DNA from 2 places in the Pseudomonas sediminis genome. Region 2 is predicted to be linked to the other one. Evidence: riboswitches for the same ligand, from Rfam matches in the RefSeq annotation. Region 2 holds a riboswitch; the other holds the start of a gene.
What was found. Region 2 has a riboswitch for manganese ahead of AAEQ75_RS03710 (TMEM165/GDT1 family protein). Riboswitches for the same ligand answer to the same signal wherever they lie in the genome.
Positions count from the first base shown of each region.

Region 1: another riboswitch for manganese. It lies ahead of mntP (manganese efflux pump MntP); the one in region 2 lies ahead of AAEQ75_RS03710 (TMEM165/GDT1 family protein).

Region 1 is NZ_CP154631.1:2,857,608-2,864,769, reverse strand. Features, by position in the region: gene AAEQ75_RS13490 (diguanylate cyclase domain-containing protein) at 1-514, shown strand, start outside; gene AAEQ75_RS13485 (dipeptidase) at 577-1,740, shown strand; gene rhlB (ATP-dependent RNA helicase RhlB) at 1,851-3,299, shown strand; gene AAEQ75_RS13475 (NAD(P)/FAD-dependent oxidoreductase) at 3,373-4,500, shown strand; gene AAEQ75_RS13470 (hypothetical protein) at 4,516-5,421, opposite strand; gene mntP (manganese efflux pump MntP) at 5,424-5,993, opposite strand; yybP-ykoY riboswitch at 5,999-6,171, opposite strand; gene AAEQ75_RS13460 (hypothetical protein) at 6,248-6,550, opposite strand; gene AAEQ75_RS13455 (TerC family protein) at 6,610-7,162, opposite strand, start outside.
Region 2 is NZ_CP154631.1:770,869-778,030, forward strand. Features, by position in the region: gene AAEQ75_RS03690 (IS1182 family transposase) at 1-1,153, opposite strand, end outside; gene AAEQ75_RS03695 (LysE family translocator) at 1,251-1,880, opposite strand; gene AAEQ75_RS03700 (2-hydroxyacid dehydrogenase) at 1,960-2,925, shown strand; gene AAEQ75_RS03705 (class I SAM-dependent methyltransferase) at 3,043-4,038, shown strand; yybP-ykoY riboswitch at 4,075-4,195, shown strand; gene AAEQ75_RS03710 (TMEM165/GDT1 family protein) at 4,289-4,870, shown strand; gene AAEQ75_RS03715 (ketosteroid isomerase-related protein) at 4,981-5,424, shown strand; gene AAEQ75_RS03720 (M48 family metallopeptidase) at 5,480-6,301, opposite strand; partial or broken gene AAEQ75_RS03725 (methyl-accepting chemotaxis protein) at 6,497-7,162, shown strand, end outside.

The sequences.
Region 1 (7,162 bases), 2.1 Mb from region 2:
GCAGATTCTCGACAGCGAGCAGAATGCCAATGTCGACACCCTCACCGGTTGCTTCAACCGACGTTGGCTGGAGCACGTCTTCGAACGCGAAAGCACCCGCTGTGCCTTCAACGACGCCCCCATCTCGCTGCTGATGCTCGATGTCGACCACTTCAAGGCCTACAACGACCAGCACGGACATCTTGCAGGGGACTACGCCCTGTGCATGGTGGCGCACACCTTGCGCAGCCAGTTGCGGCCCAAGGACAGCCTGATACGGTTCGGAGGCGAGGAGTTCGTCATTCTCCTGCCGGATATCTGTGCCGAGGCGGCACGCAGTATCGGCGAACGCCTGCGCTTCAGCCTGGAGCATATCGCCTCCTTCTACTCGCCAGTCGGCGTTCTGCCGGGCGTCACCATCTCCATTGGCCTGGCGCAGATGCAGCATCAGGACAGCCTGCAGGGCCTGATCGCGCGTGCAGATGCCGCGCTGTACCAGGCCAAGCAGCAGGGGCGTAACTGCCTCAGCGGCTGACACCGCGCGTCGCGCTTCCCTGCTAGAGTGGCGCACATAACAACACGCCTGGATGGCTTCTCATGCGCAAACTGCTGATTGCTGTGCTTCTGCTAGTCCCCCTTTCCGCCCTCGCTGTTCTGGGCCTGCCCCAGGTACTCGACGCACAGATGAACAGCGTGGCCAGCCCACCGCCCTATCCGACTAGCGCCAGCGCGCAGAAGCTGCACCAAGGGCTATTCGTCGCCGACCTGCACGACGACGCCCTGCTCTGGGAGCGCGACCTGCTCAAGCGTTACGACTACGGCCACTCGGACCTGCCACGCATGCTCGAAGGCCGCCTCGGCCTGCAGGTGTTCTCCACCGTGACCAAAACCCCACGCGGCCTGAACATGGAGAGCAACGGCGCCGACAGCGACAACATCACACTGCTGGCCATGGCCCAGCGTTGGCCACGGGAAACCTGGAGCAGCCTGCTACAGCGCGCCCTGTACCAGGCGCAGAAACTCAAGGACGCCAGCGCCGGCAGCGATGGGCGCCTGGTGCTGATCCGCACCCGCGCGGACCTGGCGAACTTCGTCGATGCCTGGGAAAAGGACCCGCGCCGCGTCGCCGGCCTGCTCGCCACCGAAGGCCTGCAACCTATCGAGGGCAAGCTGGAGAACATCGACGTGCTGTATGACGCGGGTTTCCGCATCGCCGGCCTGACTCACTTCTTCGACAACGAAGTCGGCGGCTCGGCCCATGGCCTGGAAAAAGGCGGGCTGACCCCACTGGGGCGCCAGGTCATCGCGCGCCTGGAAGAAAAATCCATGCTGGTGGACCTGGCCCACGCTTCACGCCCGTTGATCGATGATGTACTGGCCATGGCCAAGCGCCCGGTGCTGGTCTCGCACACCGGCGTCGAAGGCACCTGCGCCGGCACCCGCAACCTCAGCGACAAGCACCTGCTGACCATCGCGGCCACGGGCGGGGTGATCGGCATCGGCTACTGGAGCACCGCGGTGTGCGACACCTCGGTCGCCGCCATCGTCAAAGCCATCCGCTACGCGGCGGACAAGGTCGGCGTCGAGCATGTCGCCCTGGGCTCGGACTTCAATGGCACCGTACACACCCCGTTCGACGTCACCGGCCTGGCGCAGATTACCGAAGGCCTGCAAGCCGCCGGCTTCGACAATGACGCCATTGCCGCGATCATGGGCGGCAATGTACAGCGCCTGCTGCTGGCCAGCCTGCCGGAGAAATAAGGTGCTGGGCGCACGGTCCTCTTGACAGACGCGAGCGAAGCACTTCGCCACGCCCGCGTCTTGCATTACACTGGCGGGCGTTCACTCCTTAACCAGTCGATGAGAAGCCCGTGCTCAAAGCACTCAAGAAAATGTTCGGCAAAGCCGAAGACGAGCAGCCACAACCAGCGCCGTCATCCGTAGCAGCGCCCGCCCAGAGCGGTGACGCAGAGCAGAAGCGCCCACGCAAGAACAAGCCCGCCCGCCCTGCCAGCGAGAGCGCAGGCGATAGCCCGGCGCCGCAACAATCCCGCCCGCCCAAGGCCGACAAACCGCGTCGCGAGCGCCCAGCCAAGCCAGTCGACACCTGGAAGCTGGAAGATTTCGTGGTCGAGCCGGCCGAAGGCAAGACCCGTTTCCATGACTTCAAGCTCGCCCCCGAGCTGATGCACGCCATTCACGACCTCGGTTTCCCCTACTGCACGCCGATCCAGGCTGGCGTACTGGGCTACACCCTCAAGGGTCAGGACGCCATCGGCCGCGCCCAGACCGGCACCGGCAAGACCGCGGCGTTCCTCATCTCGATCATCACCCAGCTGCTGCAGACCCCGGCGCCGAAAGAGCGCTACATGGGCGAGCCGCGCGCGCTGATCATCGCGCCGACCCGCGAACTGGTGGTGCAGATCGCCAAGGACGCCGCCGAGCTGACCAAATACACCGGCCTCAACGTCATGCAATTCGTCGGTGGCATGGACTTCGACAAACAACTCAAGCAGCTGGAATCGCGCTTCTGCGACATCCTCGTGGCCACCCCGGGCCGCCTGCTGGACTTCAACCAGCGCGGCGAAGTGCACCTGGACATGGTCGAGGTGATGGTGCTGGACGAAGCCGATCGCATGCTCGACATGGGCTTCATCCCTCAGGTGCGCCAGATCATCCGCCAGACGCCGATGAAGGGTGACCGCCAGACCCTGCTGTTCTCAGCCACCTTCACCGACGACGTGATGAACCTGGCCAAGCAGTGGACGGTCAACCCGGCCATCGTCGAGATCGAGCCAGAGAACGTCGCCAGCGACACCGTCGAGCAGCACGTCTACGCCGTAGCCTCGGCTGACAAGTACAAACTGCTGTACAACCTGATCAGCCAGAACGACTGGACGCGGGTCATGGTCTTCGCCAACCGCAAGGACGAAGTCCGGCGCATCGAAGAGCGCCTGACCCGCGACGGCATCAGCGCCGTGCAGATGTCCGGCGACATTCCGCAGCACAAGCGTATCCGCGCACTGGAAGGCTTCCGCGAAGGCAAGATCCGCGTCATGGTCGCCACCGACGTCGCCGGTCGTGGCATCCACGTCGATGCCATCAGCCACGTGATCAACTTCACCCTGCCGGAAGACCCGGACGACTACGTGCACCGCATCGGCCGCACCGGCCGCGCCGGCACCAGCGGCACCTCGATCAGCTTCGCCGGTGAGGACGACGCCTTCGCCCTGCCGCCAATCGAAGAGCTGATCGGCCGCAAGATCCAGTGCGAAATGCCGCCGGACGAGCTGCTCAAGCCGGTGCCGCGCAAGCACTGATAAGGCCGAAGCAGAACAAAGGCGAAGCCCTCCAGCTTCGCCTTTTTCATTTGACCCCGTTGATTGATACGCCATGCAACACTACGACTACCTCATCATCGGCGCCGGCATTGCCGGCGCTTCAACCGGCTACTTTCTCGCCAGCCATGGCAAGACGCTGCTGCTCGAACGCGAGGCGCAGCCCGGCTACCACTCCACTGGCCGTTCAGCCGCGCTCTACACCGTGGCCTACGGCACGCCACAGGTCCGCGCGCTGACCGCTGCCAGTCGCGCCTTTTACGATGCCCCACCAGCCGGTTTTGCCGAGCATCCTCTGCTCACGCCACGTGGCGAGTTGGTGGTGGACTTCAGCGGTGACGCAGCCGAGCTGCAGCGCCAGTACGAGCAGGCCCGTGAGCATGTTGCAGAGGCTCGCCTGCTCAGTGCTGACGAGGCCTGCGCGCTGGTTCCGGTGTTGCGCCGCGAGCTCGTGCACGGTGCGCTGTTCGACCCCAGCGCCGCTGACATCGACACCGCCGCGCTGCACCAGGGTTACCTGCGTGGTATCCGCCAACAGGGCGGGGAGATTCACTGCAACCGCGAAGTGCTCAGTATCGACCGCGACGGGGACGGTTGGCAGGTGGAATGTGCCGGGCAACGCTACCGCACGCGCGTGCTGATCAATGCCGCCGGCGCCTGGTGCGACGAGCTCGCGCGTCTGGCCGGCCTACCCGGCATCGGCTTACAGCCCAAGCGCCGCGCCGCCTTCACCTTCAACGGCCCGGCAGGCATCGACTGCCAGCACTGGCCGGTACTGGTGAGCCTGGACGAATCGTTCTACTTCAAACCCGATGCAGGTCTCTTACTAGGTTCGCCAGCCAATGCCGACCCGGTGGAGCCACATGACGTGCAGCCTGAAGAGCTGGACATCGCCTTGGGCATCCATCAGATCGAAACCCACACCACGCTGCAGATTCGTCGTCCGGCGCACACCTGGGCCGGCCTGCGCAGCTTCGTCGTCGATGGCGATCTGGTCGGCGGTTTCGACACCCAGGCCGACGACTTCTTCTGGGTGGCAGCGCAAGGCGGCTATGGCATCCAGACCAGCGCCGCCATGGGCCAAGCCTGCGCTGCCTTGATTCGCCGGCAGCCGCTGCCGCCGCGCCTTGCAGAAGCAGGCCTGAATGCGGCTCTGCTCAGCCCTAGACGTCTGCTCGGTTAAGCCGTCAGCCGGGCCTCAACCGCCCTGCCGGTCGCTGGCAATCTCGGTTTTTTTAAGGCCGCCTGCCGATCTCACCACGCTCAATTCCAGCACTCGATCACGCCCACCTTCGGCGATCAGGTAACGACCATCGTCCAAGGGCAGGATCGCTTGCGGCGCCTTGAGGAACGACAACACGGTGGTCTGCTCGCCCTGGGCGTCGACCAGCAGCAGGCGGGCGCGATGGGTCGAGTCCTCGCTGATCCATAGCCCCTGCTCGTCGCACAGCAGGAAGGTCGGGTTGCGTAGGCCATCGATCACTACCGGGTCGCGGCCATCCTCGCGCAGCTCGCGAATCACCCCGGTTTCCTTTTCGCTATATAGCATGCGGCCGTCGGTGCAGCGGGTGATCGACTCGGTCTCCGAGAGGTTGTCACGCACCACGCTCAGTTGCCGATCATCCCAGCGGTAGCGCCATAGCCGGCCATTTCCCTTGCGGTCCTCGATGGCATACAGGTAGTGACCATCGTCCCACAGCCCCTGCACCTGATCGCCCGCGAACAGCTCGGAAACACGCTTGCCCTGCAGGAAGCTGACCGGCTTATCACCCGACTCCTGGCTGAACACCAGGCCACCACGGGCGCTGAGCAGGCCATCGGGTTTGGACAGGCCTTCGACCACCACTTCGCGGTCGCCGTCGGGCTGCATCAACAGGATACTGCCGCGACCATCCTGCAGTTCCTGGCTGACCAGAATGCCGCCACCCGGCGCTCGTGCCAGCCCGGCCGCCTTCTGTACGCCGTCGTAGGCGACGCGATACGACCAGCCACTGGCGGCCTGCACCGGAAAGAAGTATTGCCAGGCGAAGAACGCCAGGGCAGCGGCGATCAGCGCAGCAGCTGCCAGCAGTGCGTTTCTCAGAAAACGCAGGGACATGTTCATGTTCACAGACTCGCAAAGTGTTCGTAGAGAATCGTCGCGCCAACCAGCATCAGCACTACACCGCCGACGATCTCGGCACGCTTGCCAACCAGTTGACCGAGCATACGACCGAGCAACATGCCCAATGTCACCATCAGGGTGGTGGCCAAACCGATACAAAGTGCTGCGACCAGTATGTTCACCTCGACAAAGGCGAGGCTCACGCCAACGGCCAGGGCGTCGATGCTGGTGGCCACCGCGGTGACAGCCAGCACCCAAAAGGAATGGCGCGAGGGTTTGTCTTCAGACGCATCGTCATCGGCACTGAGGCCCGCGTGAATCATGTGCACGCCGAGCCCGACCAGCAGCACGAAGGCGATCCAGTGATCCCACTCAAGGACGAAGCGGCTGGCCGCCTGGCCGATCAGCCAGCCGATGATCGGCGTGATGGCCTCGATGGTGCCGAAGATCAAGCCGGCACGCAGGGCTTCGGCGAAGCGCGGCTTGTGCAGGCCCGAGCCCTTGCCGATGGCAGCAGCGAAGGCATCCGTCGACATGGCGAATGACAGAAGAAGCAGCGAGAGAGGATTCAAGGGAAACTCCAGCCGGGCCTGAGTCAACGACAAGCCACTGCGCGCCCGACCTGGCACAGGACTGTCGTTGGTCTCACCAATCCCAGCGGATGCGTTGGCCACGGCAGGTTGCCGAGAATGTTGACCAACGCGCCGACGCTAGCGCGACGGCAGGCTACTCCCCAAAGAGGTGCGCAGGATAAACCCAAGCGCGCCGGGGCGGAAGTGGCGGCGCCCAGCAACCGCTCAGCGGTGCCTGCACCGCCGACCTTGCATCAGGTCTCGACGCCCTGCTCGAGCGGTTTCTCGGGCTTCGCCTGCGGTGTCTCGGCGTCCTGCTCGTTCTCCTTGTCGTCCTCGCCAAGTGCTCGGTTGGTGGACTCTTGCAGGGAGTCCACCTGGCGGTTGACCTCATCCACCACCTCGCCAACTGAATCACTGATCAGCGCCTGTGCTTCCTTTTTCGCCTCTTCGGCGAGCTTCTGCGCGGACTGCTCGGCAGCATCGCAGCCCGCCAGGGTGATCAGCGCTACGCCCAGGACGACAGGCGTCAGGCGTTTTTTCCAGGTTTGATACATCTCGATTTCTCCACTTGCGAAACCGGACCTCGCCAGTGTGACGAGGCTCGGTTCATATGTCAGATGTTGGCGGGCGGCTGGCCGCGAGTCTTGTACAGCGACAGCAGTACGCCACCGATCAGCAGGCCCAGGGTCACGCTCAGCGACACCGCAGCCGGGATCTTGCCGATGATGCCGACCAGGAAGATTTTCGCGCCGATGAACACCAGCACCAGGGCCAGCGCGTACTTGAGGTAGGCGAAGCGGTGGATCAGCGCCGCCAGGGCGAAGTACAGGGCGCGCAAGCCGAGGATGGCGAAGATGTTCGAGGTGTAGACGATGAACGGATCCTGGGTGATGGCGAAGATCGCCGGCACGCTGTCGATGGCGAACACCAGGTCGGCGCACTCGATCAGGATCAGCGCCAGGAACAACGGCGTCACCCACAGCACGCTGCGCCCCTTGCCATCGTCCTGGCGCACGAAGAAGCGTTGGCCGTGCAGCTCATCAGTCACGCGCAGGTGCTTGCGCAGGAACTTGACCAGCACGTTGTTCTGCAGGTCCGGCGCATCGTCGAGCTTGGAGAACAGCATCTTCACGCCGGTGAAGAACAGGAAGGCGCCGAACACATAG
Region 2 (7,162 bases):
GTTTAGCCTTGGTGCAGCGTGATTTCAATGGACAAGCCGTGCAGTCGCCGCGTAGAGCATAAATGCGCTGTAGGCCGTTTACCTGCTTGAGCGGTAACCATTGGCCTGCAGGGCATTGGTACTGGTCGTTTTCTGCGTCGTAGCTGAAGGCGCTGCGATCGAATAGCGGCGTGTCGTCGCCCTTGTTATTTATGCCCCGATTCTCCGGCACATAGGCCGTAATCCCAGCATCATCACACGCTTGAAACTGCTCACCACTGGAGTAGCCCGCATCGGCTGTAACCGTCAGATCTTCCTGCGCCAGGATCGCCTGGGCGGCCTTGGCCATAGGTTCCAGTTGCTGGTTATCGCTGCTGCCCTGAGTGACAGCATGATGCACGATCAGCCCATGCTCGCCATCCACCGCGTTTTGCACGTTATAAGCCACGCGAGCCCCCTGGTGGGTACGCATCATGCGCGCCTCGCTCTCACCCACGACGAACTGCTCCAGCCCCTGTACCTCCATCAACGCCTGGGCTGTCAGGTTATCGGCATGTCGGCTCTCCAGCTGCTGCAGTGCAGCCTTGACCGCACTGCGATCAACCACTTCAGCGGCCTCACTGCGGTCAGCCTCGCCCAGTTCGGCCAGATAACGGGCGATCTGCGCCTCCAGCTTGCCTTGTTGACGCTTGAGCTTCGTCAGGCTCAGGTGCTTGCGTTGCGACGCTACCGCCTGAAACTTGCTGCCATCGATGGCCACGAGTTGCCCACTGATCAGCCCCACCTGGCGACAGAACTGGACGAAGGTGCGGCAGGTCGCCTGAAAAGCAGCGCTGTTGTCCTTGCGAAAATCAGCAATGGTCTTGAAATCCGGTGCCAATCGGCCCAGCAGCCACATCACCTCGACATTGCGTTGGCACTCAGCTTCCAGGCGCCGGGAGGAGCGGATGCGCTGGAAGTAACCGTACAGATAAAGCTTGAGTAGATCCGCTGGATCATAGCCAGGACGTCCAGTCTTGAGTGGTTCGGCCTTGCTGAAACCCAGAGCCTGCAGATCCAGGCGGGCGACATAGGCCTCGATCACCCGTACCAGGTGATCCTCCGGCACCAGCTCCTCCAATGTGGGAGGAAACAGGCTGCTTTGCTGACGACCTTCGCCCTGGATGTAGCCCATAAACGACAATGCCCCCATCGACTGATGGAGGCATTGTCTTCAGCTTGCTCTCAGACTGCTAGGTTTTCACACAGTCTGAATCGCGGGGCTCTTTCGTTTAGTGCATTTCGGTCAGCGCCAGCTTCACACCAATCCCCACCAGCACCGCGCCCATCAGTCGGTCGAACCAGTGCCCCATACGGGCAAAGCCGGCGCGCACGCGTTGCTGGCTGAACAGCCAGGCCACCAGGCAGAACCAAAATGCAGTCGCCAGGGCCAGATAAAGGCCGTAACCGGCCTGCACCGCCACCGGCGTATGCGGATTGATCACCACGGTGAACAGGGAAAGGAAGAACAACGTCGCCTTGGGGTTGAGCCCGTTGGTGATGAACCCGGTAACGAACGCACCACGGCCGCTGCGCTCGCCGGCGGCCAGGCTCAGCTCGGCACTGGCCGGGTCGGCCGGGCGCGCACGCAGTGCCTTGATGCCGATGTAAAGCAGGTAAGCCGCCGCCAGCCATTTCAGTGCGTTGAACAGAACGATGGACTGCGACACGATCAGGCCGATACCCAGCAACGAATAGGTAACGTGCACCAGAATGCCGGTGCCTACGCCAAAGGCGGTGAACAGCCCGGCGCGGCGACCGTAACCGACGCTCTCACGCACGACGATGGCGAAATCCGGCCCCGGGCTGGCCACCGCCAGCAGATGAATCAGGGCAACGGTGAGAAATTCACTCCAGTACATGGCGGCTCCGCATCGACAGTGAAGGTCTGGTAGGCTCGCCAATCTACTCCTGCGACCCTCCTGCGAAAAGGTACAGCTGATGAGCAAAAGTCCCCGCGCCGTCTTCCTCGATCACGCCTCTCTCGACCTTGGCGACCTCGACATGCAACCGTTGCATCAGGCCTTCGCCGAGCTGACCCTGCACGCGCACACGCGTCCGGATCAGGTCGCCGAACGCCTGCAAGGCGCCCAGGTCGCCATCAGCAACAAGGTGCCGCTGGACGCAGCCACCTTCGCCGCCTGCCCCGAGCTGAAGCTGGTGCTGGTGGCCGCCACCGGCACCAATAACGTCGACCTCAAAGCCGCCAGCGCCCACGGCGTGACCGTCTGCAATTGCCAGGGCTATGGCACGCCATCCGTGGCGCAGCACACCCTGATGCTGTTGCTGGCCCTGGCCACGCGACTGCCCGACTACCAGCGCGATATCGCCGCAGGCCGCTGGCAACAAGCCAGCCAGTTCTGCCTGCTCGACCACCCCATCGTCGAGCTCGAAGGCAAGACTCTGGGCATGCTCGGCCATGGCGAACTGGGCGGCGCCGTTGCTCGTCTGGCCGAAGCCTTAGGCATGCGCGTGCTACTCGGTCAACTGCCGGGCCGGCCCGCGCGCGCTGATCGCCTGCCGTTGCATGAACTACTGCCACAGGTCGATGCCCTGACCCTGCACTGCCCACTCAACGAGCAGACACGCAATATGATCGGCGCCGAAGAGCTGGCACTGATGAAGCCGCGCGCATTTCTGATCAACACCGCACGCGGCGGCCTGGTCGACGAACAGGCGCTGGCTGATGCTCTGCGCAGCGGCCATCTCGGCGGCGCGGCAACCGACGTACTGCTGCAGGAGCCGCCCAAGGACGGCAACCCGCTGCTGGCCGCAGACATTCCGCGTCTGATCATCACCCCACACAGCGCCTGGGGCAGCCAGGAAGCCCGCCAGCGCATCGTCGGGCAGATGGTCGAGAACGCAGCCGGCTTCTTCGCCGGTGCGCCGCTGCGAGTCGTCGGGTAAGCTGCGCAGCTTTCTTGTAGGAGCGAGCTCTGCTCGCGAACACGGTCAACAGCAAAATCTTCGCGAGCAGAGCTCGCTCCTACACCGCGCGCCGTAAACAGATTCTCAGGAAATACCATGGACCCGCGAAGCGAAGTTCTCCTGCGCCACGCCGAGCTATTCAGTGGCGAGCTGTTACTGGCCGGCCTGCCGGCTGACGACCTGCTTGGTGCCCTGCCTCAGGCTCGTGGCTGGAACTGGCATGCCGCTGATCAGGCGCTGCTCTCGGCGCGCTTTGCCGACCGCAGCCACTTCGGCACGCAGATGCCAGAAGGTGACTACCGTGCTGCCGTGCTGTTCCTGCCCAAGTCACGCGAGCTGAGCGACTACCTGCTGCAAGCGCTTGCCTCGCGCCTGGCCGGCAAGCCGCTGTACCTGGTCGGCGAAAAACGTGGCGGTATCGAGCGCGCATCAAAACAGTTGGCAGCCTATGGCAAGCCACGCAAGCTCGACAGCGCGCGGCATTGCCAACTCTGGTGCGTCGAGGTAGAGCAGGCGCCGCCCGTCCCCGACCTGCATGCCCTGGCACAGAGTTATCCACTGCAGTTGGCCGACGGCGCGCTGGAGATCGTTACTCTGCCCGGCGTTTTCGCCCATGGCAGGCTTGATCGGGGTAGCGCGCTACTGCTCGAGCATCTGGATGAACTGCCTAACGGCCACATGCTTGACTTCGGCTGCGGTGCTGGCGTGCTCGGCGCCGCGCTCAAACGGCGTTATCCAGACAGCGAGCTGAGCCTGCTGGATGTCGACGCCTTCGCCCTGGAGAGCAGCCGCCTGACCCTGGCTCGCAATGGCCTGACGGCCAACCTGATCGCTGGCACCGGAATCGAGTCGGCGCCAGAAGGATTGAGCGCCATCGTCAGCAACCCGCCGTTCCATCAAGGCGTGCACACCGACTACCAAGCCAGTGAGAACCTGCTGAGCCAGGCAGCCCGCCACTTGATAAAAGGTGGCGAACTGCGTCTGGTGGCCAACAGCTTCCTCAAATACCCGCCATTGATCGAACGTCATCTGGGCCCGTGCCGCACCCTGGCAGATGCCGATGGCTTTCGCATCTACAGCGCCCGGCGCTGATTGGGGTTGCTCCCAACGCAGCGCTTGGGCACAATTGCGCCCGTCCTAGGGGAGTAGTCTCCCGCGAGCGCCCTGCTCGCCCGGTATACGTCAACACACTTGCTCCGCAGAGCATGGCGTATACGACCCAAGGCCTACATAGAGAGGCCTGCGGTTTGACAAGACCTATGACACGCACAACCTATACCCGGGGCGGGAAGGTCGTTCGTGTCATAAGCCGTGTCGACCCGCCCCTTTAGGAAACCTGATGCTGGAATCGCTGTTCGTCCCCACCCTGATCGTTGCCCTCGCCGAAATCGGCGACAAGACCCAGTTGCTCGCACTGCTGCTGGCCGCCCGCTTTCGCAAGCCATGGCCGATCATCTGGGGCATCGTCGTCGCCACCCTGGCCAACCATTTCGCGGCTGGCGCTGTGGGTAACTGGGTTGCCGGTTTCTTCTCACCCGCCACCCTGAGCTGGATTCTCGCGGCCAGCTTCGTCGCCGTAGCGGCCTGGACCCTGGTGCCAGACAAACTGGACGACGACGAGGAATCCGGCCTGAAGAAATACGGTCCCTTCCTCACCACCCTGATCGCCTTCTTCCTCGCCGAGATGGGCGACAAGACTCAGGTCGCGACCGTGATGCTGGCGGCGCAGTATCCGCACTTCATTCTGGTGGTGCTCGGCACCACGCTGGGCATGCTGCTGGCCAACGTACCGGTGGTACTGGCGGGCAACTTCGCAGCCGAGCGCCTGCCATTGACGCTGATTCGCCGCCTCGCGGCCTGTGCCTTCGCCGCCCTGGCAATCTATGCCGGCTATCAGGCAATGAAACTCAGCGGCCTGATATGACGACTCACTGACGTCAACGGGCTGGCATTTCGGCCAATCCCAGCCCCCTACCGCCTGCTGCTAAAGTACGTGCCACGTCACGTCATACGGTATGCAGTCGGGAGGGCGGCATGTCATTGGATGATCGCAAGAAGCTGGTGTGCCAGCACATCGACCTGACCTGGAACAAGGGGCGCCTGGCCCTGGCCGAACAGCTGCACAGTCGCGACTTTCTCTACAAGAGCTCGTTCATGGGTCGCCCACTCGACAGCGCCGGCTTCGCCCGGATGGTGCAGGACATCCGCTACGCCATGCCGGACCTGCAGATCGTGGTCGAGGAGTGCGTCGCCGAAGGCTACAAGGTGGTGACCTGGAGCACGCTGATCGGCACCATCGAAAAACCCGCGCTGGGCTATCCGCCCAGCGACAAGGTGCTGAGCATCTCGGCCATGGCCTTCTGGACACTGACGCCCAGCAATGAGATTCAGGAAATCTGCACCATGTTCGACATGGAAAGCTTCCGTGCCCAATTGGGCCTGCAACCCCGCCCCTTCGCCGAAACGGCGCTACCCTGAAACGCAAACGGCGCGCCGTGAACCATCACGCCGCGCCGTTTCTTCATGCCCGAACTTAGCGCCCGGCCTTGGCCTGCTCGTACAGCGGCATCACCTTGGGAATCGCCGCCTGCAGCGAAGCGATACGGCTGCTGGAGGACGGGTGAGTGCTCATGAACTCGGGCGGCGCACCACCACCGGCGGCCTCCATTTTCTGCCACAGACTGATGGCCGCATTCGGGTCATAACCCGCGCGAGCAGCCAATTCGAGACCAATCAGATCAGCCTCGTTCTCGTTACCGCGGCTGTTGGGTAGCGTCAGGCTGTACTGCACTACTGTATCGGCCAGAGCCATGCCGCTCTCACCGAGACCGAGCAAAGCGCCGGCACCCTGCTTGGCGACCTGAATGCCATAGGCCTTGGACATCGCCTCACGGCTGTGTTCGCGTAGGGCATGCGCCATCTCGTGGCCCATGATTGCAGCGATTTCATCATCGCTGAGCTTCAGTTGCTCGATGATTCCGCTGTAGAAAATGATCTTGCCGCCCGGGCCACAGTTGGCGTTGAGCTCGGGACTCTTGATCAGGTTGACCTCCCATTGCCAGTTGGCGGCATCCGGGCGAAAACGCGGCGCCTGCGGAATCAGGCGATTGGCAACGGTCTGCAGACGCTTGGCATTGTTGCTGGTCTTGTCCAGCACGCCCTTGCTCGATGCCTCGCTCAGCGTCTGCTGATAGGACTGAGCGTACATCTGATTGACTTCATCAGCTGACAACATGCTGAACATGTACTGCTTGCGCTCTACGCCAACCGCACCACCACTGGTGGTATTGACGGCCTGACAACCTGCCAGCAGCACGGCCGCCGCCAGGCCACTCAGATATAGAACCTTGCTCATCGAGCTACCTCCTTGAATCGGACGCCCTATGCTAGGCCGCCCCCGCAGCACGAGCAACCGCGTTACTTGCGCGATAGCCGTACGCCATCTTTGCTGAATACGACACCAGCCTGTTCGTCACCACCAGCCCATTAAGGTTTTCATCTGTCACTGCCGATAGTTCGTGACAGGCGCGCTCTGCGCTCGGGAGCTCTCATGAAGCTCAAGTCGATCCAGTTTTCCGTCGCATTCCTTGCTGGCGCCAGCGTACTCGCGGTCGTTGTGGCGCTGGTGCTATACGCCCTGTTCGCCAGTGGCCGAACCCAGAACCTGGTGCAGGAACGCACGCAGAAACTACTGGAACAAGTCATCGAGCAGCGCCTGTCGGCATTGGCGCAAGCCCAGGTCAGCGAAATCCAGCGTGAACTGGAAGCTCCCCCGCAGATCACCGCCGACCTGGCACGCGTCAACGCCATGCCCGGCATGACCGATGCCAACGGCAGCCCGATGCTCAGCATCAGCCGCGAAGAACTGGCCAACATGGTGCATGAAACCACGGCGCAGAACCCTAAATTACTTGGCAGTTACCTGGGCTGGGAGCCGAACGCCTTCGATGCCAGCGACGACATCTATGCCGGCAGCAAGGAAAACGGCTACGACGGCACCGGCCGCTTCCTGCCCTGGTGGTATCGCAATGCCGACGGCAGCCTGGGTATCGACTCTATCGGCTCGACCGAAAGCGAAGAGCTGCTGCCAACCGGCGTGCGCGCGGGCGAATATTACCTTTGCCCCAAAGAACGCAAGCGCCCCTGCGTGATCGATCCAGCCCCCTATGATGTCGGCGGCAAAATGACCATGCTTGCCTCCTTCACCTCGCCGATT